DNA from 2 places in the Vibrio pomeroyi genome. Region 1 is predicted to be linked to the other one. Evidence: riboswitches for the same ligand, from Rfam matches in the RefSeq annotation. Region 1 holds a riboswitch; the other holds the start of a gene.
What was found. Region 1 has a riboswitch for cyclic di-GMP ahead of gbpA (N-acetylglucosamine-binding protein GbpA). Riboswitches for the same ligand answer to the same signal wherever they lie in the genome.

Region 1 (14,911 bases):
CTTGTTCGTAGCTCTATTGGCCGACCATTATCTACTTTGATAACTGACGTTTCAGATGGCACTGAGTAAAAAAACGGATGCGCTAGGCATCCGTTTTTGTTTGGTTGATTACTCACTCTTATCTATTAAGAGTCAGTTTCTAGTGATCAATTAGTCCACTTTGTTCCAAGCATCTTGCCAGTGTGAACCTACACCTGGTTCGTACTGAGTTGCTGTTGGTGCCCATTGAACACAGTAACCAGAGTATGGGAACTCCTTACACTGATAAACGCTACCATCGCTGCTTAGTACTGTAGTTCCCGCAGTGTAAGACTCAATGCTTTCTGGGAATACGAAATCGTAATCGCCCGCTGGTGGCGGTGTTTGCTCATCCATTAGATGGAAATCAAGCGTGTTCTGATCCACTAAGTTACCTTGGTCATCTTTCGTCACAACCACAAGCATGTGGTGGCCAGCTTCAGATTTAGACAAAGTCAGTTGAACATCTTCCACTTGTCCGTCTGCTAATTCTGATTTCTGAGAAGCAAGTGCTTCACGATGATGGTTGTACACAGTCAATTCAGCTTGAATATCGCCTGTTGCTGCAAGAGTAAGATCAAGCTGTGTTGGCTGGTTTTCATCGATAATGTACTCAGACTTTAAGCCAGTCACTTCTAGCTCATGGTCTGGTTCTGGAGTATCAATCTTGTAACCGATCTCTACGCTGTTAAAGCCTGAACCTGATTTTAAGTAAATAGGGTTCGAACCGTATACAGGAGCGAAATCGCCTTGGCCGTTTAATTGACCTGCTTTGATTTGCGTCTGCTCTTGGTTGATCTTAGAGGCAAGTGCGTAAGACCAGTTGTTTGCTTTGCCTTGCTCATTGCTTTCAATCACTAGCTCAGTGCTGTATGAAGCGTTCTCACCAGACTGGTCGAAGACACGAGTGTATACCGCATCACCAACGTTCAGGTCTTGAGTTGGGTTGATCTGACCACCTTGATCCCAATCCGGGATGATAGGGCCGTCGCCATCAAATTTCACATCGATAACGTTGTAGAAAGCTGCAGCAGTGTCACCCACATCCCATACAGCAAGGATCACTTGATAACCTTCGCGCTCTGGAACATTACACAAGTGGCTTACTTGCATCGGTGGCTGTTCCATATTGCCTTCAACAACACAGAATGGCGTTAAATCAAAAGAGTTGCGTGTCAAAGGCTGGTTTGGGTTCCAATCTGGCTGCGTAATGTAGTATTTCCAATCGCGGGTCTTGTGGTTCGCTGTGAACGTCCACTCAAAGTATTGAGAACCAGACTTGATAGGGCGTTTAACCCAGCGGTCTGCGGTTTGTTCGTCTAGTGCTGCCGCTAAAGGAGATTCTGCACTGGCGATTTTTCCATCGACAGGGCCGACTTCAGGGAAACCTTCAGGGCCTTCCACACTTTGTGGTTCGTATTGGATACCCCCACAGTCGGTGTTTTTCTGTTGTGTGTCACTCGCAGGGAACTTACATAGAGCGACACGGCTCTCAGCAACGCCATTATCGTATGCCGAAACATAACCATGACCGAAGCTTGCACCGCTTACGCTAAGTAGCGACAGCGCGATGAGTGATTTTTTTGGGAGTTGTTTCATTATTTGTCCTTACTGTATTTGGCCGACAAAAAAGAGAACACTCCGGCATGCATGTGCACTTAAATCCTATTAAGTGGCGGCCCCGCTATCATAGACAGAATATTTGTCGACAGACCGGTGGCTTTGCGTCCTATTCTTTCAAATAGTTTGCCAGAAGTGCGTTTAAGCAAACGGAATGTAGCCAACCAGTTTTATAAATGCGAATCAATAGATTGAAATGTGGAATGCTAATCTCGAACTTTTAATTCTTAATACAAATTAACTTGCTATATGTTTCGTTAGCTAACGTATAAATTATTGATATAAATAAAGAAAGTATTTGCTCTAATCGTTTTTGTGAATGCTTTTGGGTTTTTGTGTTCTGCTCTGTACAACAATTGCACTCATATCAAAACCAAACCTTTGGTTTCCACTAACCGAACCCTGACATGCCATGTATGAAAAAACGGACAATTGATTGGTATGAATTATATAAAGGAGTCGGTATGGAATTCACAGAACAAGACAGAGATGCGTTGTATCAAACGTGGATGTCACAAAAATCGCGAATGCGAATTACGCAGATGGAGTTTTCAAAAAAGCTAGGAATGAACCAGCTTGATTTCTCAAGAGTGTTAAGAGGGGAGACGCCATTGACCATGTCTTTCATCAGTCACTTTTGCCGTTTACTTCATTTAGAACCTAGAAATGTGTTTCCTTCACTTAAAGAAGGCAATGAATCTGGACCTAAAGTGGTTTATTTGAAAAGTAGAATGAGTGTTGATGGCGAGATTCAAAACGCTTATATCGAAGGAAATCAGGTGATTGTAGAGTATGCTCACACTGTGCAGCATGACTAATTTTAGAGCTAGCTCTGAGTTTTAACCCCTTTTTCTACAATCTTTCCACATAGGGTATGGCATACTTAGTTAGATTCTTCTTTTTAATGTAAGTGCGCTATGAAACCTTTAAAACTTCTCTTGCTTGTTGCAACCAGCATTTTTTTGTTTGGTTGTGCAGGCGGTCCAATTAAAACCGCAACCAAATTCACCAGTTATGAGGATTTTCAGCCAGGCCCTGACGGTGGAGTTGACTTAGTTTGGGCTAGAATTGGCCTGCGTGACGCACAACGTTTGAAATCTAAGTTAGACGATTATGATTCTGTGGTGATTGACCAAATCTTTGTGCTTGCAGAAGAAGGCTCGCTCGATCAGGAAGAGATTCAAGAACTGACTGATCACATGGTTGCTCGTTTGGAAGAGAAAATATCGCCTCATAAAACAATTGTCGATGAACCCACAGGTAAGACGTTGCGACTAAGTATCGCCTTGAGTAACGTTGAAACACCAAACCCTATCTTAGCCGTGACAAGCAGCGTTCTGCCATTTGGCCTTGCGATGTCCACTATTTCTAAGGTGGCAACAGGTGAGCACACAAATGTAGGTAGCGCCAGTGTTGAGCTTTTAGTGAGTGATGCTCAAGAGGGGACGCCATTGTTCGCAGCTATCGACCGCGAAGCCGGGAACAAAGACTTTTCGACCATGATCGATTCCCTAGATGATGCCAAAGATGCAATCAACTATTGGGTTGAACGTTTAGGTGATACTCTACAGAACATCGATGACGCATAGAAAGAGCCTGTAATGCTAGAAAAAGAGAACCTCATTAAACTTGCCAGAATGCAGATGCCTTTTGGCAAATACGCTGGTCGTACATTGATCGATTTACCTGAAGAATATTTGCTGTGGTTCGATAAAAAAGGTTTTCCGTCTGGTGAACTGGGTGACCTATTAAAGCTGTGCCTTGCTCTGAAAATCGAAGGGCTTGATAGTGTCGTCAAGCCATTGAAAAGAATGTAATTAAATTAAAGCTCACGCTAATCACGTGAGCTTTTTTGTTTTCATCTTCAGTAGTGGATTAGGGGCATAGGACAATTCGCACAACATAGAATCTTATCCTGCCTTAAATTGCGCAATCGATAGCGTGTAAATAATGTTATACGGGGTGTTTTAAATATAAAACACAAAAAAAATTGCGTTTTTTTTAAATTAGTGATTGAAACTAGAGTTTTTACTAGTTAAGTTACAGGGAACAAGAAGATATGTGCTGATGGAAAGTTACGTGAGATAACGTACATTCAGCTCAAGGATAGAAAATAGGAAGAAGTAAGCAATGTTCCAGACTGATGATGTAAGAATTAACAAAGTAAAAGAGTTATTACCACCTGTTGCTGTTTTAGAAAAGTTTCCAGCGACAGAAATTGCTTCTTCTACAACCTTTGAAAGCCGTAAAGCGATTCACAATATTTTAGAAGAAAGTGATGATCGCTTGCTCGTTATTGTTGGCCCATGTTCTATTCATGACACTGAAGCTGCTCTTGAGTACGGTAAGCGTTTGAAAGTGCTACGCGATGAACTAGGCGATAAGCTTGAAATCGTAATGCGTGTTTACTTTGAAAAGCCACGTACAACCGTTGGTTGGAAAGGTCTGATCAATGACCCGTACATGGACGACACATTTAAGCTAAATGATGGTCTTCGTCTAGGGCGTAAGCTACTGCTTGATCTAACAGACATGGGCATGCCGACAGCAAGTGAATTCCTGGATATGATCACACCTCAATACGTTGCTGACCTAATCAGCTGGGGTGCAATCGGCGCACGTACTACTGAATCTCAAGTTCACCGTGAACTGGCTTCTGGTCTGTCTTGTCCTGTTGGCTTTAAGAATGGTACAGATGGCAACATTAAGATCGCAACAGACGCAATCCGTTCTGCTAGCGCTTCTCACCACTTCTTGTCTGTAACTAAATACGGCCACTCAGCTATCGTTGAGACAGCAGGTAACCCTGATTGTCATATCATCCTACGTGGTGGTAAAGAGCCAAACTACAGCGCAGAGCACGTTGGTAAGATCAAAGAAGAGCTAGCAGCTTCAGGCCTTCCACAGAAGGTGATGATTGACTTCAGCCACGCAAACAGCTCTAAGCAGTTTAAACGTCAAATGAACGTATCTGATGACGTAAGCGCACAGATCTCTGGTGGTGATAAAGCTATCTTCGGTGTGATGATCGAATCTCACCTAGTTGAAGGTCGCCAAGACTTAGTCGATGGTAAAGCTGCAACATACGGTCAGTCGATTACTGATGCTTGTATTGGTTGGGAAGATACTGAAACAGTACTTCGTCAACTGGCAGATGCTGTTGAAGCTCGCCGCAACAAGTAGGTTGATCATGACAATCAACCACTGAGTTACTGAAAATTCGAAGCCCTTATTAGTCGTTGCTAGTAAGGGCTTTTTTACGGGTTTGTCATTTTAAGGTTTATCATACTATAAATTTATTTACTTATCGCATAGCGAATGGTTAAATGGTGTGGTGTTCCATAAACTGAAGAGTCGTATCAATGAAAGCAGTATTGGCGAGTGTTGTATTAATTGCAGTAAACACGTTTTCTATATCAAATGTACAAGCCGCAACCGGCTTTAACGCAGAGCAACTGTGTAAAGCTGGCCTTGCTCTAGCGATTGACAAGCAGCCTCGTGGTATTAAAGCGACGTCAGGAAAAAGCAATCAGCGTATTCTACTTAGTTTGAAAGATGGCAATAACGATTGGGATTACCGTTGCGATGTGAACCGCGGTAACAAAACGATTAAGTTAGAAGCCAGAGAACTCAAACGCAATGACAAGCTCTTGGGCCAAGCGATTCGTTATGATGTTGCTGATGCTAAACGTTCAGTAAAAGTAACAATGAAAAAGCGCAAAGGCTCTGGCGTGGCGAGCGAAAGTTATACCGCGAGACAACTCAAATAGTACCGTTTGCTTACATGAGAAAGCCGCAATTATTTGCGGCTTTTGTTTATTTAGACAATGACAATGACAATGACAAGGTCAACTCAAGTCTATTTGATCGAAACAAGCTTGGCTATTTACTGCTTAAATCATACTTCATATCATCCGTAAGACCTTGCGGGTCAATCTTAAGTGTTTGTGTTGGGAAGGCGATATCTGCATTGTGTTTATGAATAATTGCTAGCACTTGCAGCAAAACATCTTGCTTAACTTCATGGTATCTCACCCAGTTGACGGTTTTGGTAAAGGTGTAGATAAAGAAATTAAGCGTTGATGGCCCAAACTTATCAAAGTTAACGATGAGCGTCTGCTTAGCATCGATATCTGGGTGCGTTTCAAGCATGGCTTTTACGTCATCCACGATAAGAGCCACTTTGCTAGCATCCTGGTAACGAAGTCCAAAGGTTTCATTGATTCGGCGGTTCAACATTCGCGATGGGTTCTCCACCACAATGTTACTGAAAACCGAGTTTGGTACGTACAATGGGCGTTTATCGAAGGTGCGAATAATAGTCATGCGCCATCCGATACGTTCGACTGTACCTTCTATTTGACGGTCGGGAGAGCGAATCCAATCGCCGACTTTAAAAGGACGGTCGAAGTAAATCATCATTCCGCCAAAGAAATTCGATAGTAAGTCTTTCGCTGCCAAACCGACAATTAAACCGCCCACCCCACCAAAGGTGAGTAAGCCTGATAGGCTGAGTCCAAACGCCTGCATGATCGTCAGGCCACCCATCACCATAAAGAACAAGCGAGCGACTTTCGCGATAGCTTGTACTGTGGTTTCGTCTCTGGTTTTTTGCTCTAAGACATATGCTTCAGTGTTGGTGATCATTCGTAAGGTAAACCAAACGAAGGTACATATGATCAATATGTGCTTTAGCGTTTTTAACCAGTTGATTTCATTGCCAAACTGGTCTTGAAGGATTAGCCCGATAGAGACCGTAGCTGGCCAGCACCAAAGTAACGTACTGACTGGGGTTTTTAGTGCTTCGAGTAGCAGATCATCCCAATGGAAAGGGGTTTTCTGAACCAGAATCTCTAAGCGATTGTGGATAATTCGCCAAGCTACCCAAGCAAGAAAACTCGCAATAGTGATGAATAGGACGCTATTAGCCCAATCACTATGGCTCTGGTCAATGTAGGTTTGTACTTGGGTTAAGAATTCATTCATTGTGTGTGCTGCCGCAGAAATTATGAATTGGAAATTAGCAGAAACTGAAGTTGTTCTCTACCTTTATAAATCAAGCGATTATGACACTAGTATAACCTTATTATTGAAAAACTAACTTTTTTTGAGATAGAAACTAATGTAGGTTTGGCTATCCCGTGTAATTAAAATTTCTCAACAGGATTTCAAATGAGCGACAAACAATATGCAGTTATCGGTTTAGGGCGTTTTGGGTTATCTGTATGCAAAGAGCTGCAAAGTTCAGGGGCGCAGGTACTAGCCGTCGATATTGATGAAGAGCGAGTGAAAGAAGCCGCGGCTTTTGTTTCACAAGCGATTGTTGCTAACTGTACGAGCGAAGAGACGGTAAAAGAGTTAAGGCTAGATGATTATGACATGGTGATGGTGTCGATTGGCTCGGATGTTAACTCTAGCATTTTAACCACTTTGGTGGTGAAAGAGTCAGGCGCAAAAGCCGTCTGGGTTAAGGCGAACGACAAGTTCCACGGTAAGATTCTTTCTAAAATTGGTGCTGACCATATCATCATGCCGGAGCGCGATATGGGTATTCGTGTTGCACGCAAGATGTTGGATAGACGCGTTCTTGAGTTTATCGACCTAGGCAGTGGTTTAGCTATGACCGAAATTGTTATCGGTGCCAAGTTGTTGGGTAAACAACTTCGTGAACTCAAGCTGTGTAAAGAGACTGGCGTTGAAGTTCTTGGCTTCAAGCGTGGCCCAAACCTAACCAAAGCACCTGAGTTGGATGTGAGTTTAGAAATCGGTGATGTCGTGATCATTGCAGGGCCGAAAGAGACCTTGTCTAGAAAGCTACGTAATTGGTAACCGGCAATAGGTCATAAGGTATTAGTATGAATTCGTTAAAACGAAAAGGTACTTTCTACACGCTTAAGAGAGATGAAAAGCCACGTAAAGGCTCTGAACCTAAGATTATTCTGACTAGTTTCTTAGGTGTTCTTATCCCTTCGGCCATACTGCTGACGATGCCTGTTTTCTCTGTTACAGGGCTTAGCTTTACAGATGCGTTGTTTACCGCGACTTCCGCGATCAGTGTGACAGGTTTGGGCGTCGTTGATACGGGCGAACACTTCACTCTGGCTGGTAAAATCTTACTGATGTTCTTGATGCAAGTGGGCGGGTTAGGGCAGATGACCTTATCAGCGGTACTACTCTACATGTTTGGTGTTCGCTTAAGCCTGAAGCAACAAGCATTAGCGAAAGAAGCATTGGGACAAGATCGAAAAATCAACCTTCGAAAACTGGTCAAGAAGATCATCATCTTTGCGTTAGTCTCTGAATTCATTGGCTTTGTATTGCTCTGTTTCCGATGGGTTCCTGAAATGGGATGGGCAACAGGAAGTTTTTACGCACTTTTTCATGCAATATCAGCCTTCAATAACGCAGGCTTTGCTCTGTTTTCAGACAGTATGATGAGCTTTGTTGACGACCCATTAGTGATTTTTACGCTCGCGGCTCTGTTCATTTTTGGTGGTTTAGGCTTCACGGTAGTGGGTGACCTATCCAGTAATTGGCGTAAAGGTTTCAGACATCTACATTTACATACCAAGATAATGCTGACTGCAACACCGACTCTACTGTTAGTGGGTACGATATTGTTCTGGTTGTTGGAGAGAAGCAACTCCGCGACCATGGAAGGTCTATCGGTTCAAGGACAGTGGCTTGCGGCATTTTTCCAATCGGCGAGTGCTCGTACTGCAGGCTTTAACAGTGTCGATTTATCTCAATACACACAGCCTGCTTTATTGGTGATGATCGTCTTGATGCTGATTGGTGCAGGCTCTACCTCAACAGGTGGTGGTATTAAGGTATCAACCTTTGCGGTTGCATTCGTAGCGACTTGGACCTTCTTGCGCCAGAAGAAGCATGTAGTGATGTTTAAGCGCACTGTCACTTGGCAAGCGGTAACAAAGTCATTGGCTATTATTGTGGTCAGCGGGGCGTTGTTAACCACCGCAATGTTTTTGTTGATGCTTACAGAAAAAGCCGCCTTTGATCGAGTCATGTTTGAGGTGATTTCTGCTTTTGCAACGGTAGGGTTAACTGCTGGATTAACTGCGAACCTAACGGAGCCTGGCAAATACATCATGATTGTTGTGATGGTCATCGGACGTATTGGTCCTTTGACTCTTGCGTATATGTTAGCTCGTCCAGAACCTTCTTTACTCAAGTACCCAGAAGATACTGTGTTAACGGGTTAATGATGCTAACAGGCTAGGGGTAACCCTTGTTGTTAGTGCGTTAGAGAAATGAAAGCCAGCGATATGCTGGCTTTTTTGTTTTTGGATAGAGTGTTGATGAACTGAACGAGTTGGTATTCAGTCTTTAATTAGCCCTCAAACATCTCCACATATTCTTCGTAGCCTTCTTCTGCCAACTTATCCGCAGGGATAAAGCGCATCGCAGCTGAGTTCATGCAGTAACGCAAACCTGTTGGTTTAGGGCCATCTTTAAATACATGACCTAGATGAGAGTCGCCAAATTTACTACGGACCTCGGTTCTTGGGTAAAGCAACTTGTAGTCAGTAGTAGTTACTACGTAAGCCTCACTGATTGGCTGTGTAAAGCTCGGCCAGCCTGTACCTGATTTGTATTTGTCTTTTGAAGAGAACAGCGGCTCACCAGTAACGATGTCGACGTAGATACCTTCCTGTTTGTTATCCCAGTATTTGTTATCAAACGGACGTTCTGTCGCGTCATCTTGCGTTACATCGTATTGAAGTGCCGTTAGCTTGGCTTTGATCTCTGCATCAGACGGCTTAACGTAGGTTTTAGCATTGGCTGTCGCATTCTTACCATCGATGATCTGACGGAGTGTTTGTGGATTGTCTTTTCTATCCTCGCCGAAGATTTTGTCTAAGTACTGGTCACGACCTGATGCATAGCGGTAGTAGTTATAACGAACCTTACTCTTCTTGTAGTAATCTTGGTGATAGTCTTCTGCTGGCCAGAATTTCTCAAACTCAATCAGTTCTGTTTTTAGTGGTTCACCAAAGATCTGAGCCTTGTCGATTTCCATCATGAAGTTCTGAGCGACGTCTTTTTGCTCTTGGTTATGATAAAAAATAGCAGGGCGATATTGAGGACCTCTGTCTACGAATGATCCTTTGTCATCAGTTGGGTCGATGTGTCGGAAGAATTGGTCAAGAACCTGTTCATAGCTAACCACATCAGGATTATAGGTTACGTTGATTACTTCTATGTGCCCCGACTTACCTGAAGAGACCTGTTTGTAGGTTGGGTTTTCCAGTTCACCACCAGAGTATCCAGAGATAACGTCGGACACGCCTTTTAGTTTCTCTAGATCGGACTCCGTACACCAAAAACAACCACCAGCCAGTGTCGCGACTTCACTTTTACCTGAATTAGCCGTTTTATCCATTGTATTGGCAGTGCCAGTCTGGCTTACAAACAGTGAAATCAGTGGTAGCGCAACCACGAGTGATACCAATATTTTAGATAATTTATTCATAGATACCTCATCTTGACGTTCTTCTCATTCGATTTTGAATGTACGAATAGAGACAGGTTTTAGATGGAAAAAATTGCATCATTCACAAAAAAAATATGTCGCCGAGAAAATCTTGCTCATAAATGCCGCCAGTAGTAGGGTGTCAGTATTGATATCCAATAATAGACAGTGATGGCGGTTATCGTACATCTAAGGAACAACATGCAAGCAGAAGTTAAATGGGTCGAAGGCTTTAAATTCCTAGGTCAATCTCAATCTGGCCATTCTGTAGTAATGGATGGCAGTGGTGGTGCAACCGCGCCAAGCCCGATGGAAATGGTCCTTATGGCCGCTGGTGGTTGTAGCTCTGTTGATGTCGTCGATGGTTTGAAATCGGCAGGCCAGAACATCACAGGCTGTAATGCAAAACTTGAAACAACACGTCGTGAAACAGCACCAAAAATCTTTACCGTGATTAACATTCACTTTGAAGTGTCTGGTGACAACCTAGATCCTGAGTTAGTGGCTAAAGTCTGTGCTGACTCGCTAGAAAAATACTGTTCAGTATGTCTAATGTTAGGTGCTGGCGTAGAAATGACTCACAGCTGGGAAATCGTTTAGTTTTCGGATTGCACAGCTTGGCTTTGGGTCGGTACTTTTCGGCTTACGGCTTACGGCTTACGGCTTACGGCTTATGAGCACAGACAGATAAAGAAAAGGGCGGAGCACTTTGAGTGCTCCGCCCTTATTATTTCGGCTAAGGTAGAATGCTATTATTCAGCAGTTTCTACGATAACTTCTTCAACTTGTACTTCTTCTTGGTATTCGAAACCAGGGATCGTTGCGTCAACACGACGGTTTTGAGCACGACCTTCAGCAGTATCATTTGATGCAACTGGGTTCTCTTCACCTTCACCTGTAGCAGTGATACGCTCAGCTTCAATGCCTTGCTCTTCGATGTGCGCAGCAACTGCAGCAGCACGTTTCTTGGAGATCATCATGTTGTATTCAGCAGCGCCTGTTGAGTCAGTATGACCAACAACAACAACAGTCGATTGAGGGTGAGCTTTCAGAACTTCAACTAGAGGTTGTAGTGCAATCTTACCGTCTGTAGACAGCTCAGTACTGTTTGTCGCAAACATTTCTTGAGAGTAGCTTTCTGTTTGTGCTTTAGTCACAACAACAGTACTTTTCTCTTCAACAACAACAGCAGGCTCTGTAATTGGCTCAGATGGAGCTTGAGTCACAGCTACCGCAGAAGCTGCTGCTGCCGCCGCTGATGCAGTTGTGTTACCAGTACCGAAGTTGTAGCTAACACCAACAGACAGTAGGTTCGAGTTTAGGTCTTGAACGTAGTTATCGTCGAAGTCATCAAAGTATTGGTATTCAACACGTAGTGCCCAATCAGAAGAAAGCTGCTTCTCTACACCGATACCAGCAGAAAGTACAACGTCATCTTCGCCACCGTGAGAGATGTAAGCAGGACCTGCTTTGAAGAATACGTCAAACTCTTGTTGTACTGGTAGGCGGTACATTGGCGTTAGTGAGATTGCGATTAGTGGATCGCTGAATGCTGCTGTTGTTCCGTTCTTTGAAAAGCTTGTCTTGTAATCACCAAGGAAGTCAGAGCTTAGCTCAATACCAAACTTGTCATTAAAATTGTAGCCAGAGTAGATGCCAGCACCGATTGCATCATCATCACATTTTTCACCGCTTACGCATGCGCTATCTAACCAGCCCACGCCCACTTTAGCACCAACATAAGTTGTAGCAGCGATAGAAGGCGCTGCTGCTAGGCCTGAAGCGGCTACAACAGCACACATGATTTTCGACAGTTTTTTCATAATCTTATCCTTGGATTAACTCTTATTGTTATCTGAACTTACCAGTAAAACGATCACTTATTGGGTTACGACACTGCTTATAATAAGTAAATCAAGGTGTTGGTTCAGCTGAACCTATTTCTTTCTCAGTACTTATATTGTTAATCTGATTGCGTATTGGAGTCAATGAAATTGTTAGATATTATATATTTAGATGGCTTTTATTATTAGTTTTATCATTTATTGGAATGCCTATATTTAAAGCTATAGCCTAGCCTCGTGCATTTGCCAGTGACTTTGAGGGGAATAAGTAAAAAACTTGCGCTTTATCATGCTTATAAACGCAAAATCCCCATCCATCATGTCTAACTCGGTCGAGTACATGATTAGATAGGGATTTGAATTGAAGCTATAGCGGTATTTTCACGTTTTACATCACGTGAATAGCTCGACTTTGTTTACGGACGCTCACCCGCCACTAAACGCTTCTCGATATCTGCGATCACGCTAGGTAAGTCTGCAATAGTATCGATCAGGTAATGAGGGTTTGATTTGTTCAGCTTCACGCTTGCTTTTTCACGCGCCGCTGCCAGTGTTGCTTCGTCTGCGTCTAAGTATTCTTGATACGTTAAGCCTGCTTCGTTACCAGATAGAACAAGGCCAACTGTCCACATACCTGCGTTGTGGCCTTCGTCTATACCGGGTGCTGCGTCATCTACTTTCACACACGCTGCAACGCTCGTCACGCCTAGGTCAATGACGTTTTTAAGTGCCATGAATGGAGCTGGGCGACCGCCTTGAGGTAAGTCATCCGTTGCAACGACATTGTCTGGTCGGTAGCCATAATCTGCGGCTGCAGGAATCAACACATCCATCACTTCACGTGGGTAACCTGAACAAGAGCCGATCTTTACGTTCTTCTCTTTAAGGTTATTCACCACTTCAATCGCGTTTAAAATCGGCGCAGCGTGTTCGGCTACTTTCGCTTTTTGAAGAGGCATGAATGCCGCGTAGATTGCATCGACGTCTTCACTGGTCATCGAACGTCCGAACTGGGCATTCCAACGAGCATCAACAGCAGGGATTCGTCCTACCGCTTGGATGTGATCCCATTTACCGATACCCATAGGTTCACGAGCTTCAGCTAAGTCGATGTCAAAGTTGAAACCTTGTTTGAATGCTTCAACGAAGATGCTAGTTGGAGCAAACGACCCAAAATCAACGATAGTGCCAGCCCAGTCAAAGATAACCGCTTGGATAGGTGATGTTGTGTTCATAATAGTGTCCTATTTTTGTGTCACTCCCAATCCAAATTTCTGGGAGAGCAAATGATTGTTTTAGGTTATTGGTTTAGATGTTGAATTAGAGAGTGAATTAAAGGTATTCGAAATCTTTGCAGACTTTGGCTATCGCTTTTTCGAATACAGACAGAGCGACTTCTAGCTCGCTACGGCTGATGATCAATGGCGGGCTTAATTGAATCACGTTACCTTGTGACACCTTGAAGCTCAGGCCATCGTTCAGACATTGGTAAAGTACGGCTTCTGCTTCGTCGAACGCTCGGGTTTTGGTGATATGGTCGGTGACCAATTCCACACCCCAAAGCAGGCCGATGCCGCGAACGTCACCAATAACTGGGTATTTCTCTTTCATTTGTAGTAGTTGTTCACGAACGAATACGCTGTCCGCTTGCACTTTTTCAAGTAGGTTTTCTTGCTCAATCACTTGCATGGTAGCCAGTGCCGCCGCGCAGCCAATAGGGCTTTTCTCATGGGTGTAATGACCCAGTGAAACTTGCGCTGCCGTGTTGTATTTGTCTTTAGTGACCATGGCTGCAATTGGAACCAACCCACCGCCAAATCCTTTACCGATACATAAGATGTCAGGTTCGATATCAAACGCTTGGTGTGTGAACCATTCTCCACTGCGACCCATGCCATTTGGGATGTCATCAATGATCAACATGACGTTGTGCTTGTCGCAGATTTCACGGATGCGTTTCCAATAAGCCTTACTTGGTACTTGAACGTCTGTGTTACGCACTGCTTCTGCGATGAAGGCACCAATGCCACCTTCTTTTTCAATCACATACTCAAGGTAATCGGCATAATGCACATCACATGCCGTCTCACTTTCACCGCCTGAGCTTTGCCCGCGAAGCGAAGAAGAGTCATTAAGCGGGAAAGCACCACGATAGGAAACCGCTGGTGGAATACGTTCTACGCCAGCCATCAATGGTCCCATACCTTCACGAAAACAGGCTTCACCACCCACTGAAATTGCATCGAGTGACGCACCGTGGAAGGAATCCCACAATGAAACGACTTTGAAGTTGTTGGTGACATGTCTAGCCAGCTTGAGTGCCATTCCAATAACTGAAGTACCACCTGGAGCAAACAACACACGGTTCAATTCACCACCGCAGATCTGTGTCAGCTTTTCTGCGCATTGAACGGCTGTTTCATTGGTAAAGCGACGCGGTGAAAACGGCAATGACTCCATTTGCTGAGTCACTTTATTAATGATGTGTGGGTGACCATAACCCAACTGATGAACATTGTTGCCGTGAAAGTCCATGTACTTCTTGCCCGTCGCATCTTGAATGTAGATGCCTTCTGCGGCTTCAAGTGTGTCTAGGCAAGGTGTTGACATCGCCTGATGAAGAAATACATCAGAGTCACGTTTTAACATCGCTTGAGTTGCATCATCGTTTAGCGATTCGTTCCATTTCTCGCGTGCTGGTGTTGTGTTCACATCGCCTTCGCTTCGAAAATGTGTCGCTTTTAGAGTTGGCTCTTGATTGATAGTGGTCATTATTTGATGTCCCAGTACATAGCGTTTTTCACTGCGCCAATGAGGGCTTCAATGTCAGACGGATAAACTTCACCGATGTTACCGATGCGAAAGCAGTCTGCGTTTGAAACCTTGCCCGGATAAATCACAAACCCTTGCTCTTTCAAACGGTCATAGAATTCCT
Region 2 (14,911 bases), on a different replicon from region 1:
TCTGACGATGGTGTAGTAGTTATTCCTAAAGGAGCACGAGTTGGTTACTAAGACTCTCTCGGTACTTTTTGTAGCGTCTGAAGTTGAAGGCTTGATTAAAAGTGGTGGCTTGGCTGATGTAGCCAAGGCACTGCCGAAAGCGTTACAAACACTCGAACAGGACGTTCGAGTGACCATCCCCGCTTATCGCAACATCCCAAATATTGATTCAGCAGAAGTCATCTTAGCGACTGAGCTCGACCATTGGCCTCATACCGCTTATCAAGTAAAAAAACTGAGTGTAGAAGGCGTTCAAGTCTTTGGTATTGAATGTGCCAAGTATTTTGACCGTCCAGAAATGTATGCAGAAAATAATCAAGCTTACGCTGATAACGGAGAGCGTTTCTCGTTCTTCAGTGCAGCGAGTCTCGATATGCTTCCTAAGCTTGGCTTCCAACCTGATATCATTCACGCGAACGACTGGCATACTGGTTTTGTACCTTTCTTGCTTAAATCGCGTTACCAACAGCACGACTTCTTTGAAAATACGCGCAGTGTTATCTCAATTCACAATGCGGTTTTCAAAGGTGTGTTCTCTTACGATGAGTTGCAGTCTCTTCCTGAGATGCACAGCTACAATGTTCCAGAAGCTTCGGTAAGTGATACTCATGTCACCATGCTAAAAGCCGGTGTGATGTGTGCAGACAAAGTGAATGCAGTAAGCCCAACCTATGCAGAAGAGCTCAAAACTGAGCTGGGCAGCCATGGTATGGCGGCAGAGTTTCAACACAGGTCTTCTGACTTAGTCGGTATTCTGAATGGCTGTGATTACGGCGCTTGGAACCCTGAAACGGATGCTTTCTTGCCTCGTAAATACAAAGCAACTAAGCACAGCATGGTTCGCGGAAAGTCAGCTTGTAAGCAAAAACTGCAACAAGATGTTGGTCTGCCAGTCATCGATTGCGCTGTGTATGGCATGGTTTGTCGTCTGACAAATCAAAAAGGCGTGCATTACTTATTGCCTATCATTGAGCAGTTTTTGAAGAACGATCTTCAGATCGTGATTGTAGGAACAGGCGATCCGGTGTTGGCGAGTCAGTTGAAAGAACTATCGGCACTTCACTCAGACAAGTTCTCGTTCGTAGAAGCATACAACAACGAGCTAGCGCATTTGGTTGAAGCGGGCTCCGATTTCTTCTTGATGCCTTCCGAATTCGAACCTTGTGGTTTAAACCAGATCTACAGTATGGCTTACGGTACTTTACCGATTGTTCGTTCTGTGGGTGGTTTAAAAGACAGTGTGAATGATTACGACCAGGCTCCTGAGGTAGCGACTGGATTTGCTTTTGAAGAGCCGACGCCACAAGCGTTATTGGCTGTACTGCATCGTTCATTACTGCTTTATGCACAAAATCCATCTGAAATTAAGCGTGTTCAGCTTTATGCGATGCAGAAAGATTTTAGTTGGGAAGATGCAGCAAAAGAGTATCTTGCGATGTATCACTCTGCATTTTAACAATCTGTTTTAGCTACTAAAGTTAGCGGATGCACAGCAATTGTCTTTAATGAAAAAGGCGCTCTCACAATAGGGTGCCTTTTTGTTTTCTAGTCAGATCACATCACGTTTACAAAGACAAAGCTTGCAAACTCATTTTAGTCAGGTAGAAAAGGTGGGGTTGGTATTCACATGACTAATGACAGGTTTGACACTATTATCACTTAAAGTTCTTAATTGCGTGATATCCTTAGTCATCGCCTCGTGATGAGGCATAGCTCCATTTTAATTATTAAAGCGATAGGTATGTCTGAGAGTTTATTATTTCATAAAACATTTACTCACCCTACGAGCGATGAGTGGGTTGTATTTGTGCATGGCGCAGGAGGCAGCTCCTCTATCTGGTTTAAACAGATTAAAGCGTATAAGCAGCACTTCAACTTGCTTCTCATTGACCTGAGAGGGCATGGTAAATCAGACAACATACTTAAAGAGCTGATTTCGAATCGCTATACGTTCAAATCGGTCACGCTCGATATTCTTAAAGTGTTAGATCATCTTAAAATCCGTTCAGCACACTTCGTGGGCATGTCTCTTGGGACTATTATTGTTCGTAACGTTGCAGAGCTAGCAGCAGGACGTGTTCGTTCAATGGTTCTTGGTGGGGCGGTAACCAAACTCAATACTCGTTCGCAAGTGTTGGTCAAACTCGGTAACCTGAGTAAGCACATCATTCCTTACATGTGGCTGTATAGCCTGTTTGCTTACATTGTGATGCCGCAAAAAAGCCAGAAAGAATCGCGCCACTTGTTTATCCGCGAAGCCAAAAAGCTTTGTCAAAAAGAGTTCAAACGTTGGTTCATCCTGACGGCCGATGTAAACCCTCTGATGAAGTACTTTAAAGATAGAGAGCTACCAATCCCGACTCTCTACTTGATGGGAGAACGTGACTACATGTTCATCAAGCCCGTTAAAGAAATGGTTGAGGCACATGAGTCGAGTGAACTGGTTGAAATCGCAAACTGCGGTCACGTGTGTAATGTTGAAAACCCTGAAGAATTCAACCAACATTCTATCGAGTTTATCCAAAAGCAAATCCAGTGATTTTTTAGGTTCATTCTCTAAGCCGAGAGTTAAATCGAATTGAAATAAAAACGGGAAGCTAACTTAGTTAGCTTCCCGTTTTTTATTTGGAGGAGGTATCTGACCGAATCTCAGACTGTCGTCGTAAGATATTATTCAGGAGAAGCTGCGCCACACTGCCAACAAGAACCGAATTGCGCTTCATTGACTTCATGACACTCACCACAACGCCACTCTTCATAGATGATCGAATCTTGTTGTTTTTGGTAGTCATTGACAATAGTGCGAGCTTTACTGGCCAATTCTGGCTCATATAGCCATACGTAAGGGTCAGTTTCTTCGGTAAATGGGATTTCCCCTTTTAAACCAAACAAACCTTCACCACGGACTTCACACGCAATATTCTCACTTTCTAACAACCCACAGATGATATGGGCTTCTGTTGGATTCGATGCACTGAAGATTTTCATTGAGATAGAACCTTATTCGGCTTTAGGTGTTAGTCAGCTATATACGTTATTCAGCGACAGGTGTTGAGCGAAACTTGCTCATCAACCATTTGGCAATAATTGGGAATACACCCAGTAATGCAAACGATAGTAGTACTGAAGGTGAAACGATACCTGAAAGTGAATCAATTTCTGCGAGTTGAGTACCAGCATTCAAGAAAACAGCAGTACCAGGTAGCATGCCTATTTGGCTCGTAATGTAGTAACGAGAAACTGACATTGGGGTTAAACCCATCAGTAGATTGATAAGGAAAAACGGGAACACAGGGATCAGGCGAAGCGAGAATAAGTAAAATGCCCCGTCTTTTTCTACGCCCTTGTTAATCGTCGCTAATTTGTCACCAAATTTGGTTTGGATCCAATCACGTAGTAGGTAACGGCTACTCAGGAAGGCAAGGGTCGCACCAATAGCGCTTGCGAAAGATACCAGTAGCAAACTGTTCCAGAAGCCAAACAGTGCAGCCCCTAAAAGCGTGACAACCGCAGCTCCAGGAATAGAGAAAGCAGTGATCATTACGTACGCGACAAAATAGATAGCAGCGGCGGCAATAAAGTTGCTGTCAATGTAGTCATTCAAAACGGCTTGTTGGGCCTTGGCATTTTCAAGCGTTAGGTACTGGCCAAAATTGACGCCTAACAATATGATGGTTACGACCAACACAATACCCAATATCATTTTCTTACTCATTGATACTTCCTCTAATTTTCAATGCATACCATTAGTATAGATAGACAGGCAAAGCATAGATTAACTTTCAACAGATATAAAAAAAGCCGCAAAAAATGCGGCTTAGTTATATAAGTAGTTTGAACTGACAAAGTTAATTGACGCGATTGATAAGCTCTTCACGACGCTGCTGCGGTATAACAGACCAATGTGTTCCATTGATCGCACCTTCTAGCGCCCACAGTAATTCAATACTGACAGAGGACGCATGCGATTCCTTGATGGCGTTAAAGGCGTTTACAGAGCCAGATTCATATAAACGTTCAACGGAATCGATTCCTGCTTTTTTCAACATACGCTCAGTGGCGAGTCGAAGATTCGGCAGATCTTTGAGTCGAGTTGGCTTAGCAGAAGACTGTTCAGCTTTTTCTTCTTTAGCAAAACCCAGAGACGTTGTTGCGAGTTCCAAGATTTTCTCTTGGTCTTGCCACAGGCCTTCAGGCAAAGCGAAATATTTAGTAACGACAGGGAAACCACGTTTTTTGTAGACGTACGGTTGAAACCCTTGTTGTTCGAATTGCTTCGTTGTGCATTTGTCTGCCCGTATATGCAACTGGTCATTAACAACCAGAGCAAACATAGTGTCATCAGCAAAAAGACCGAATCCACCAAACATTGAGCGTGACTTAATTTTTCCTAGGGGCTCAAATAACTTCATTGAGTCCTTTAGTATCGGTTTATCCATGTTATTTATCTCGGTGTATTTGAACTACGCCACCAAATAAGCAGGTCCGAGAGATTAGCAAAATGTTGCAATTAAATTGTCAATAGGCTGTAAATTACTAAATTGTCAGTAGTTACTGCATTTTGCCATCGGTAACCCCGCTACCATACCAACGAGTGGTTTAGGCCGGAAGCTTTGCGTCCCACTTTTTCAAGTGGTTTGCCCTGTGCGTGACTGATTGAATAGAATAAAGTTTTTGTTGAATGAGGCTCACACTTGTTATTTCAAAATGTGACATTGCTTCAATTAATGATCTTTCTGTTGTGCATATAGGTTCATTATAGTTGTTGATAAAAAAAGCGCACCCAAAGGTGCGCTTAATGAAATAAAACTCGTTTTATCAATTAATTTAACGTTTTAACTGTACTTCGTTCAACAATCTCAGGGTGCATTTCGAAGACACGCTTCTCGTGATCTTTATCTTTTATACGTTCTAATAAAATCTCGAATGCATTCTTACCAACACGACGTTTAGGTTGGTGAACCGTTGTTAACGGTGGAGAGAAGTACTCAGCTAGTTCGATGTTGTCGTAACCAATGACTGAAATATCTTCAGGGATACGAATGCCTTTTTCTTGCAATCGGCTCATTAAGCCCAGCGCCATTGTATCGTTGAAACAGAATACTGCTGTTGGGCGATCTTTCATGTCAACGATTTGCTCTGCAGCAAGAACAGCAGTATCACACTCGAAGTTACCTTCAATGATCATGTTGTCATCGGCAGTAATCTTAGCTTCATTGAGTGCGCGTTTGTAGCCTGCGATACGTTCTACACAGGCCGCTTTGTCTAAGTGGCCACTTAAACAAGCAATCTTAGAGTGACCGCGCTCAATAAGGTATTTGGTTGCTAGGTAGCCACCTTCTTCAGAGTTATCGATGATCTTGTCAGCTTGAGAACTCTCTGGGCCCCAGTCCATAATCACTTTAGGGATGTCAGCGTGACGATCTAACATCTCTCTTAGTTCTTCAGTTAGGTCTGAACACATAACTAAGATGCCATCTACACGTTTCTCTGCAAGCATTCGAATGTAGTCACGTTGCTTCTCATAGATACCACCCGTGTTACACAGAATCAAAGTGTAACCTTGACGGTAGCAGTAGCTCTCAACACCATCGATAACTTCAGAGAAGAATAGGTTGGTTGATTGAGTAACAAGCATGCCGATAGTGCGTGTTGTATTGCACTTCAAACTACGAGCAACCGCGCTTGGTGCATAGTTCAGTTCATCTACGGCTTTGTTTACTTTTTCTTGAGTCGCTTCTGCAACAAAACGTGTTTTGTTGATTACGTGAGAAACGGTTGTTGTTGATACGCCGGCTAAGCGAGCGACATCTTTTATAGTGGCCATGGTTTTATCCTATTAGAAGCTACTTTCCCAAAGTACGGAATGAAGTAGCCGTTAAGCTACCTAACTAAGAGCTTAAATTTGTAGGGCTCTTTGGGTACTAAAGTGCTAAAAAACAAAAAACCGCTATGAGCGGCTTGTCTTAACACCGAAATGCTCTGAACTTTAATAAGCATAGCATTTCGTGAATGTTTCATATTTTATCGTTTGCGGTCACAATTTTAGACTGACTAGAAATTACTCGCAATAAAATTCACCCAGAAATCCGGGTGAATTGTCACATTCTACTGAATTTATTTACTTAGTCGCCCAATAAGCTATTCACCGGCTAAATATTGAGTGTCCAATTGACAGAATGCGAGTAGCAGAGATGAGACTGAAGCGTAGAAACCGAATTCATCAACGTCATGACATTTAACGTTGAATTTTGGTACCCAAGTTAGGAGTTGTTGCTCGATAAACTGTTGTTGAACAGCAAATGATTTCTCTAGCTCTTCTTCAAGCTCTGTTTCGTTAGAACGGATGATCAAGTTACCAAGGAAATCGAGTTCGATAGCAATGTGGTCTGCTGGCTCTTTCAGGTCTTGGTTAACCACTAAATTGTGTTTAGCCATGATCTCTTCCATCTCTTTTGCAGGCTTATCGTTTAATAGGCCAGTCTCACCGATGTACATAGAAGCGTATGGAAGGGCACCATGTTTATCCGTCTTTAAGAAAAGGTCACAAAAGTCAGCAGACAGTTCTAGCTGAGCGTCTTCACGTGTTTGCAGACGATTTAGCGCATCAACTAAGCTATCAATCGCAGGCTTTAGTGTTTCATTTTCACCTAAACCAGTTAGGAAAGAACGAATCTCAACAGAGTGGTAGTGATCGAGTTCTTCTTGAGTGAGCTCTTTGGCGAATAAGCTTGATAGCCACCAGTAGATTTCTGCTCTTTGCTCGTTGAACGCTTTCGTATCTTTCATTTCTTGGATCCTGATTTAGTCTTGCGGCGTTTGCATACTCAATATCGTCAAGTGATTTGGGATATAAACACCAAGGCTGAATAACAAGGTTATTTGCGAAACGCAAAGTTACTCGTTAGTAGTAATGCCTATATTGAATTGCGATGGGCGATAAATAGCAAGGTTTAAGATTGTCTTGTATCAAAAAAGATTCATCTTTCTGGCTTTTATCTTCTGTAACACTAGAATTGTTACTAGTTATGAATAGAATAGTTACTGAAACTATTAAATAAGAAAAGTGGTGTAGATGAGCTATCACGTATTAGTCGTAGAAGATGATGTGGTAACCCGCAGTAAACTGGTTGGATACTTCCAGAACGAAGGTTACACAGTGAGCGAAGCAGAAAGCGGCGCTCAAATGAGAAACGTGTTAGATGAAAACAACGTTGATCTCATTATGCTGGACATCAACTTACCAGGCGAAGATGGATTGATGCTAACTCGCGAATTACGCAGTCAATCAGACATTGGAATTATTTTAGTTACTGGACGCACGGATAGCATCGACAAAATCGTTGGCCTTGAAATGGGCGCGGACGATTACGTTACTAAACCTTTCGAACTTCGCGAGTTATTGGTTCGAGTTAAAAACCTACTTTGGCGTATTTCTGCCGCTCGTAAAACGGCAGCAGGCGCAGTAGAAGAAACATCAGACGAGTCTGTGGTTCGTTTCGGTGAGTGGACATTTGATATCCCTCGTCGTGCGCTAAGCAAAAACGGCGAGCCAGTGAAACTGACTAAAGCTGAATATGAATTGTTGGTGGCTTTGTCTTCTTACCCTAACCAAGTATTAAGTCGCGAACGTATTCTGAATATGATCAGCCACCGAGTGGACGCACCGAATGACCGTACGATCGATGTACTGATTCGTCGCATGCGTGCAAAAATGGAATTCGACCCTAAGAACCCACAAATCTTTGTGACGGTTCACGGTGAAGGTTACATGTTCGCTGGTGACTAATGTTCTGAGTGAACTTCTAGTCAGCAACGACATATGAACGAAAAAGCCGAGACATCATTGATGCCTCGGCTTTTTTATTACTTAGCTTTTGTCGTTATCGAACTGACAGCCTACGAATTGTTTTACGATTCTGCCTGCCAATAAGCTGATTTAAATATTAGGCTGAGTTAGACATAAGCAGAGAGAAACATCAGGTTGGTTTACTGCGCTGCAGAAACTTCACCGTCTTCTTCAATTAAGCTCGAAGGCTCAGGAACAACAATTGGCTCTTCCGAAATATCGTTACTGGTGTCTAGCCAATCACGCAGGCTTTGCCAAACCAATCCCATGGTCTCGTGCCAGTAACGCTCTGTCTGTTCTAGATAGATCGCTTTAGGCATGTACTTATTCCAAGGTTCAACAATGCCTTCTTGAGCAAGGTAGTTGGTTGGCGCTGGTAATGGTTTCATGCCAGCCGCGTGGAATTCATTCAATGCACGAGTCATGTGGCTCGCAGATGTCACCAATACCATCTTTTTGTTTTTAACAAACGCGGCAGCTTGGCGAGCTTCTTCCCAAGTGTCTTTTGCTGTCTCAAGCAAAATGATGTCAGGTTTTGCAACACCAAGGGCTAGGGCAACCTTAGCCATCATTCTTGCGTTGCTCACTTCTGTACCAGCACCGTAGCCAGACAAAATAAGCTTGGCACCAGGGTAAAGACGTAGAATACGAATCCCCTCGCTCAAACGCATCAAACCAGTGCGGCTAAGCTCTGATGTTGGTGGGATTTGGTCGTCAACAACATGACCACTTCCAAGCACCATAACGTAATCGACGGTGTCGTCGACAGGTAAAAAAGCGGTGTGTTGCCTTTCCATTGGCATTAAAAGTTGGCTAGAAACTGGCTGGAAAGCGATTAGGAAAATACCACAGAGGGCTGAAAGGGTAATTAGGCAACCAGTCTTCCTTTTGGTAGTAAACATCACTAGGGCTAAGCCCAGAAAAGCGAGAATTAACATTGCTGGCAGTGGCATCAATAGTGAAGACACTACTTTTTTCAGCTCAAACATATCCGAATAGTCCGAAAAAACATCACTTAGTAGTAAAAAGAGACATCGCCTCTTTATTCCTGAAATTCCTGTGACAGAATAGCAGGCACGATAGGACATAATAACTCAAGTAGCCGTGACTGAAGACCGTAATTTCGACGATATTGCCCACAAATTTGCAAAAAATATTTACGGCTCTGACAAAGGAGAGATCCGTCAGATCATCGTATGGGAAGATTTAGAACAAGCTTTGAGCCAATTTGAGCATTCAGCGTCACCGCTGCATGTGCTTGATGCCGGAGGTGGTCTTGCACAGATGTCGCAGAAAATCGCCGCGCTTGGACATAAGGTTTCTTTGTGCGACCTCTCTTCTGAGATGCTTAAGCTTGCCGAAGAAAGTATCAACGAAGCGGGTTTGTTAGAGCAGTATCGATTTATCCATTCTCCAGTGCAAAAGGTGTCAGAACACCTCGATGAGAAAGTCGATGTTGTGATGTTTCATGCCGTAATGGAATGGCTGGCTGACCCGAAAGAGGCGCTTGATTTATTGCTTGAACAAGTCAAACCGGGTGGCGTTGCCTCGATAATGTTTTACAACCACCACGGATTAGTCCTGAAAAATGTGATTTGTGGCAACATTCCTCATGTATTGAATGGGATGCCACATCGAAAACGGTTTAAGCTGCAACCACAAAAAGGCTTGAAGCCAGAAGAAGTTTACCAATGGATAGAAGACGCTGGTCTAGAAATCTGTGGTAAATCAGGCATTCGCTCGTTCAGTGACTACATAGGTAATATGGAGTACATGGGCGATTACCAATTTGAAGATGTATTGGAACTAGAAAAACAGCTATGTCGCCAAGAGCCATATCTGTCGCTAGGCCGTTATATTCACGTTTGGGCTCAAAAACCTGCGCAATAACAGCGGTGAATGTGGTAAAAGAAGCCACAACATGCGCTATGCAATCGTAAGAAGCCCGCGTCATAAAGAAATAGGCGTCATATCTAACATGTTCGATATGACGAAGAACAGTAACAGGAACCACAATGAGTGAAATGACTCAAACTGCCGAAGAGCAGCCAATTGATGAGTTGGTGGGCTGGGTCAAGCAGCATGATTTTTCATTAAACTTGCCGCCAGAGCGCTTAGCATTTTTGATTGCTATCGCAGTACTAAGCAATGAAAGGTTCGATGAAGAGTTGGGCGAAGGTGAACTGCACGATGCATTTACCATCGTCACTCGACTGTTTGAAGATACTGGCGAAGCGTCTGCGTTTCGTGCCAACAACGCCATCAATGAGTTGGTCAAACAGAAGCTGATTAGCCGCTTTACTAGCGAAATCACCGATGGTGCGAGCATTTACCGTTTGTCGCCATTAGCGATTGGTATCTCGGATTATTACTTACGCCACCGTCAGTTCTCAAAATTAAAATTGTCTATCCAGCTTTCTATGGTTGCGGACGAGATGGCGAAAGCCATTGAAGCTGCGCAGAAGGGCGGAACTCCAGGACATTGGAGAAAGAACGTTTACGGCGTGCTCAAGTATTCTGTTGGTGAAATTTTCGATCAGATTGATCTTAACCAACGTGTTATGGATGAACAGCAGCAAACCGTTAAGCAGCAAATTGCCGACCTTTTAAATAAGGATTGGCGAGAGGCGATCAACAACTGTGAAACCTTGCTATCAGAAACCTCCTCCACGCTAAAAGAGTTGCAAGACACCTTGCAAGCTGCGGGTGATGAACTGCAAACACAGATCCTCGATATTCAAGAAATTGTTTACGGTGACGATGAACTCGAGTTCGTTGGCGAAACCCTATTCGGCTTGCAGATGAAGCTCGACCGAATCACTAGTTGGGGTCAGCAAGCGATCGATTTGTGGATCGGTTACGACCGCCACGTTCACAAGTTTATCCGTACCGCGATTGATATGGATAAAAACCGTGCCTTTAGCCAACGCTTGCGTCAGTCGGTTACCGACTACTTTGATGCGCCTTGGTTATTGACCTACGCCGATGCTGAAAAGCTCACCGATTTACGTGATGAAGCCTTGGTACTTCGTGATGATGAAGTCATGGGTCAAGCACCAATCGACGTAGAATACGAAGAATTTGAGCAAGTGAATGATCTACTTTCAGACCGAATTGCAGAGATGTTAAAAGCTCACAAACAGCAAGGTGCGCCAATTGATCTTGGCCTTGTGCTACGCGATTACCTCGCGGCACACCCTCGCACACACCATTTTGATTTAGCCAGAATTGTTGTCGACCAAGCCGTGCGCTTAGGTTACTCAGAGTCTGACTATCAGGCTATTCAGCCAGATTGGCAGGCAATCAACGATTTCGGTGCAAAGGTACAAGCAAATGTCATTAACAAGTACTGATGATTACATGCCAGAGAAACTGGTAAAAGCGATAGCGAACCCATTGTTCCCTGCGCTAGACAGCATGCTGCGTTCAGGTAAGCATATTTCAACAGAAGACCTAGATAACCACGCGTTACTTTCTGATTTTGAAGTTGAGCTTCAGCATTTCTACCAACGCTACAACACCGAGCTTGTGAAAGCGCCAGAAGGCTTCTTTTACCTGCGTCCGCGTTCTACGTCGCTAATCGGTCGTAGCGTTTTGTCTGAGCTGGACATGCTCGTTGGTAAGGTACTGTGTTTCTTGTACCTAAGCCCGGAGCGTCTAGCACACGAAGGTATCTTTACTAACCAAGAGCTGTTTGATGAGTTGATGTCGTTAGCGGATGAGAAAAAACTCATGAAGCTAGCAACCAACCGTGCGTCGGGTTCTGACTTAGACAAAGAAAAGCTGTTTGAAAAAGTGCGTACTTCTCTACGTCGCTTACGTCGTATCGGCATGTTGATTGCGATCGGTGAGACGGGCAAATTCCGTATCAGCGAAGCGGTATTCCGCTTTGGTGCTGATGTACGTGTTGGCGATGACATGAAAGAAGCTCAACTGCGTCTTATCCGTGATGGTGAAGCTGTGGTGCATACTCAAGAGCCTAACCAAGGAAGCTTGTTGAATGAAGAGCAAGCAGAAGCTGCATCAGGAGTCGATGCAGGCGTAGACGAAAACGGTCAACAAGACATTTTTAACGATCAAGCTGGCTTTGACCTTGAGTCAAACGACGGCGAACAAACAAAAGTAGAAGGTGAAGCATGATTGAAAGAGGTAAGTATCAATCATTAACCATGGTCAACTGGAACGGCTTCTTCGCGCGTACTTTTGATATTGATGGATTGGTTACAACGCTTTCTGGCGGTAACGGTGCAGGTAAGTCGACCACAATGGCGGCATTCATCACAGCACTTATCCCTGACCAAAGCCTTCTGCATTTCCGTAACACAACGGAAGCGGGTAGCTCACAGTCATCTCGTGATAAAGGTCTTTACGGTAAGCTTCAACCTGGCGCGTGTTATGCAGCGCTGGATGTAGTGAACTCTCGTAATCAACGTCTGTTGTTTGCAGTAAAACTGCAGCAAGTTGCGGGTCGTGATAAGAAAGTAGACATCAAGCCGTTCGTTATTCAAGGCCTTCCAAGCCATGTGAAACCAACGGACGTGCTGATTCAGAACGTTTCAGACAGCCACGCTCGTGTATGTCAGCTAAATGATGTGAAAGCCGCTGTTGCACAGTACGAAGGGGCGCACTTTAAGGCGTTTTCTTCGATTGTTGATTACCACTCACAGATGTTTGAGTACGGTGTAGTACCGAAGAAACTGCGTAACAGCAGCGACCGTTCTAAGTTCTACCGTCTAATTGAAGCATCACTTTACGGTGGTATATCAAGTGCGATTACACGTTCTTTGCGTGATTACCTTCTACCGCAAAATGGTGGCGTGAAGAAAGCATTCCAAGATATGGAATCGGCACTGCGCGAGAACCGCATGACGCTAGAAGCGATCAAGACAACTCAGTCGGATCGTGACTTGTTCAAACACTTGATCACTGAATCTACGAACTACGTGGCTGCGGACTACATGCGCCATGCCAACGATCGTCGTAACAAGTTAGATCAAACCATGAAGTTCCGTGGTGAACTGTTTGGTTCTCGCGAAACTTTGCTTGATCAAAACAACCTGTTGAATCGTGTTCAAGAAGAACTCGAACTGCTGGTGGATCAAGAGTCAGCGCTAGAGCAAGATTACCAAGCGGCTTCGGATCATCTTCAATTGGTTCAAACTGCACTTCGTCAGCAAGAGAAAATTGCTCGCTATAGCGAAGATCTAGAAGAGCTTAATGAGCGTCTAGAAGAGCAGATGATGGTGGTTGAAGAAGCTCAAGAACGCGTACTTCTGGCTGAAGAGCAGGCAACCATTACTGAAGAAGAAGTGGATAGCCTGAAAACTCAGCTTGCTGATTACCAACAAGCGTTGGATGTTCAGCAGACTCGTGCTCTTCAATACCAGCAAGCCGTGCAAGCATTAGAGAAAACCAAGCAGTTGCTAGGTGATGACTCTATTACTGCAGAAAGCGCGTTAACCTTGGTTTCTGAGCTAAAAGCACAAGAAGAATCTAGCACGCAGACGTTACTGTCTACTAAGCACAAGCTCGACATGTCTTCTGCAGCTTCTGCACAGTTCGATAAAGCACTGTCTTTGGTTAAGAGCATCGTTGGTGACGTAGAGCGTAAAGAAGCGTCTTACAGCGCCAAGCAAGCTCTAGAAAAAGGCCGTAACGCGAAACACGTTGTTGAGAACGAACAGCAATGGCGTGCTCAGCATCGCGACATGGCTCGTGATGTCGCGCAGCAACGTCAAGCGAAAGAGCTAGCGACTGAATACCAAAAGCAACACAACATTTCACTGACTGACGAAGCGGTTTTCGAAGAAGAACGTGAACGTCATGCAATGCAGATCGAAACGCTTGAGTATGCTCAAGAAGAGTTACGTGAAGCGAAAAGTGAACAACGTCGTGTGCAACAAAACCACGATCAAGAGATTCAAAAGCTAGAATCTATTGCTCCTGCTTGGATCACAGCAAACGATGCCCTTGAAGCGCTAAGAGATCAAACCGAAGCTGAGCTAGAAGATAGCCAAGCGGTAATGACTCAAATGCAGCAAGTACTTGAAGACGAAAAATCTCAAGCGGTTGCTAAAGATCAACTGGCAACTCGCCGAGCTGAACTTGAGCAAGAAATTGAGCGTCTAGCCTCTCCAGGTGGTTCTAACGATCCTCGCCTGAAAGGCCTAGCGGACACCCTTGGTGGCGTGTTGCTTTCTGAGATCTACGACGACATCACGATTGGCGATGCGCCATACTTCAGTGCGATGTACGGCCCGGCTCGTCATGCGATTGTGGTTTCAGATCTTGATGGCATCAAAGAGAAACTGATTGATCTTGATGATTGTCCAGAAGACCTTTACATCCTAGAAGGTGATGTAGACGCGTTTGATGACAGCTCATTCAACGCGGATGAGTTAGAAGGCGCGGTGTGTGTTCAGTTGAACGATCGCCAAATGCGTTACTCTCGCTTCCCTGAGATCCCACTGTTTGGTCGCGCTGCTCGTGAACAACGCCTTGAAAAATTGCGTGAAGAGCGTGATGTAGTTGTTGAGAACCACGCCAAAGCAGCGTTTGATTCTCAAAAACTGAATCGCCTATACCAAGCATTCAACAGCTTTGTTGCGAAGCACCTGCACGTTGCGTTCAACGCTGATCCAGAGCAGGCGCTAGCGTCTATTCGTGATAAGCGTAACCAAATTGTTCGTTCTCTGGCAGATCTAGATTCTAAAGAGCAACAACAACGCAGTCAGCTTCTACAAAGCAAACAGGCACTTGGTGCATTAGACAAACTCGCGCCTATGGTTCGTATTCTTGAAGACGAAACATTAGCTGAACGTCTCGCTGAATTAGAAGCACAACTAGAGCGTTTAAGCGAAGCGAAGTCTTACTTGAACACTCACGGCAAAGCGCTGACTTCATTAGAGCAAATTGTTTCTGCACTCGACGCTGATCCAGAGCAATTTGAAGCTTTGGAAGCAGAGTACCGTCAAGCAGACAACGCACTGCAAACGCTAAAAGGCAAAGTGTTCGCACTGTCTG

Region 2: another riboswitch for cyclic di-GMP. It lies ahead of OCV12_RS10635 (TfoX/Sxy family DNA transformation protein); the one in region 1 lies ahead of gbpA (N-acetylglucosamine-binding protein GbpA).

Annotation. Positions count from the first base shown of each region.
Region 1 covers NZ_AP025507.1:1,819,343-1,834,253, reverse strand. The annotation lists gene cyoE (heme o synthase) at 1-40, shown strand, start outside; gene gbpA (N-acetylglucosamine-binding protein GbpA) at 151-1,617, opposite strand; cyclic di-GMP riboswitch class I at 1,690-1,779, opposite strand; gene OCV12_RS24000 (hypothetical protein) at 2,103-2,456, shown strand; gene OCV12_RS23995 (DUF3313 domain-containing protein) at 2,556-3,227, shown strand; gene OCV12_RS23990 (DUF3820 family protein) at 3,240-3,455, shown strand; gene aroG (3-deoxy-7-phosphoheptulonate synthase AroG) at 3,769-4,821, shown strand; gene OCV12_RS23980 (hypothetical protein) at 5,001-5,408, shown strand; gene OCV12_RS23975 (mechanosensitive ion channel family protein) at 5,521-6,624, opposite strand; gene OCV12_RS23970 (potassium channel family protein) at 6,811-7,467, shown strand; gene OCV12_RS23965 (TrkH family potassium uptake protein) at 7,494-8,861, shown strand; gene msrB (peptide-methionine (R)-S-oxide reductase MsrB) at 8,990-10,132, opposite strand; gene OCV12_RS23955 (OsmC family protein) at 10,334-10,732, shown strand; gene OCV12_RS23950 (OmpA family protein) at 10,885-11,955, opposite strand; gene phnX (phosphonoacetaldehyde hydrolase) at 12,393-13,211, opposite strand; gene OCV12_RS23940 (aspartate aminotransferase family protein) at 13,309-14,748, opposite strand; gene phnW (2-aminoethylphosphonate--pyruvate transaminase) at 14,748-14,911, opposite strand, start outside.
Region 2 covers NZ_AP025506.1:2,423,005-2,437,915, reverse strand. The annotation lists gene glgC (glucose-1-phosphate adenylyltransferase) at 1-51, shown strand, start outside; gene glgA (glycogen synthase GlgA) at 41-1,495, shown strand; gene OCV12_RS10650 (alpha/beta fold hydrolase) at 1,781-2,578, shown strand; gene OCV12_RS10645 (putative signal transducing protein) at 2,710-3,027, opposite strand; gene OCV12_RS10640 (TVP38/TMEM64 family protein) at 3,074-3,754, opposite strand; gene OCV12_RS10635 (TfoX/Sxy family DNA transformation protein) at 3,888-4,478, opposite strand; cyclic di-GMP riboswitch class I at 4,606-4,691, opposite strand; gene purR (HTH-type transcriptional repressor PurR) at 4,862-5,866, opposite strand; gene torD (molecular chaperone TorD) at 6,181-6,828, opposite strand; gene torR (two-component system response regulator TorR) at 7,115-7,828, shown strand; gene elyC (envelope biogenesis factor ElyC) at 8,029-8,877, opposite strand; gene cmoM (tRNA uridine 5-oxyacetic acid(34) methyltransferase CmoM) at 8,993-9,778, shown strand; gene mukF (chromosome partition protein MukF) at 9,904-11,241, shown strand; gene mukE (chromosome partition protein MukE) at 11,222-12,028, shown strand; gene mukB (chromosome partition protein MukB) at 12,025-14,911, shown strand, end outside.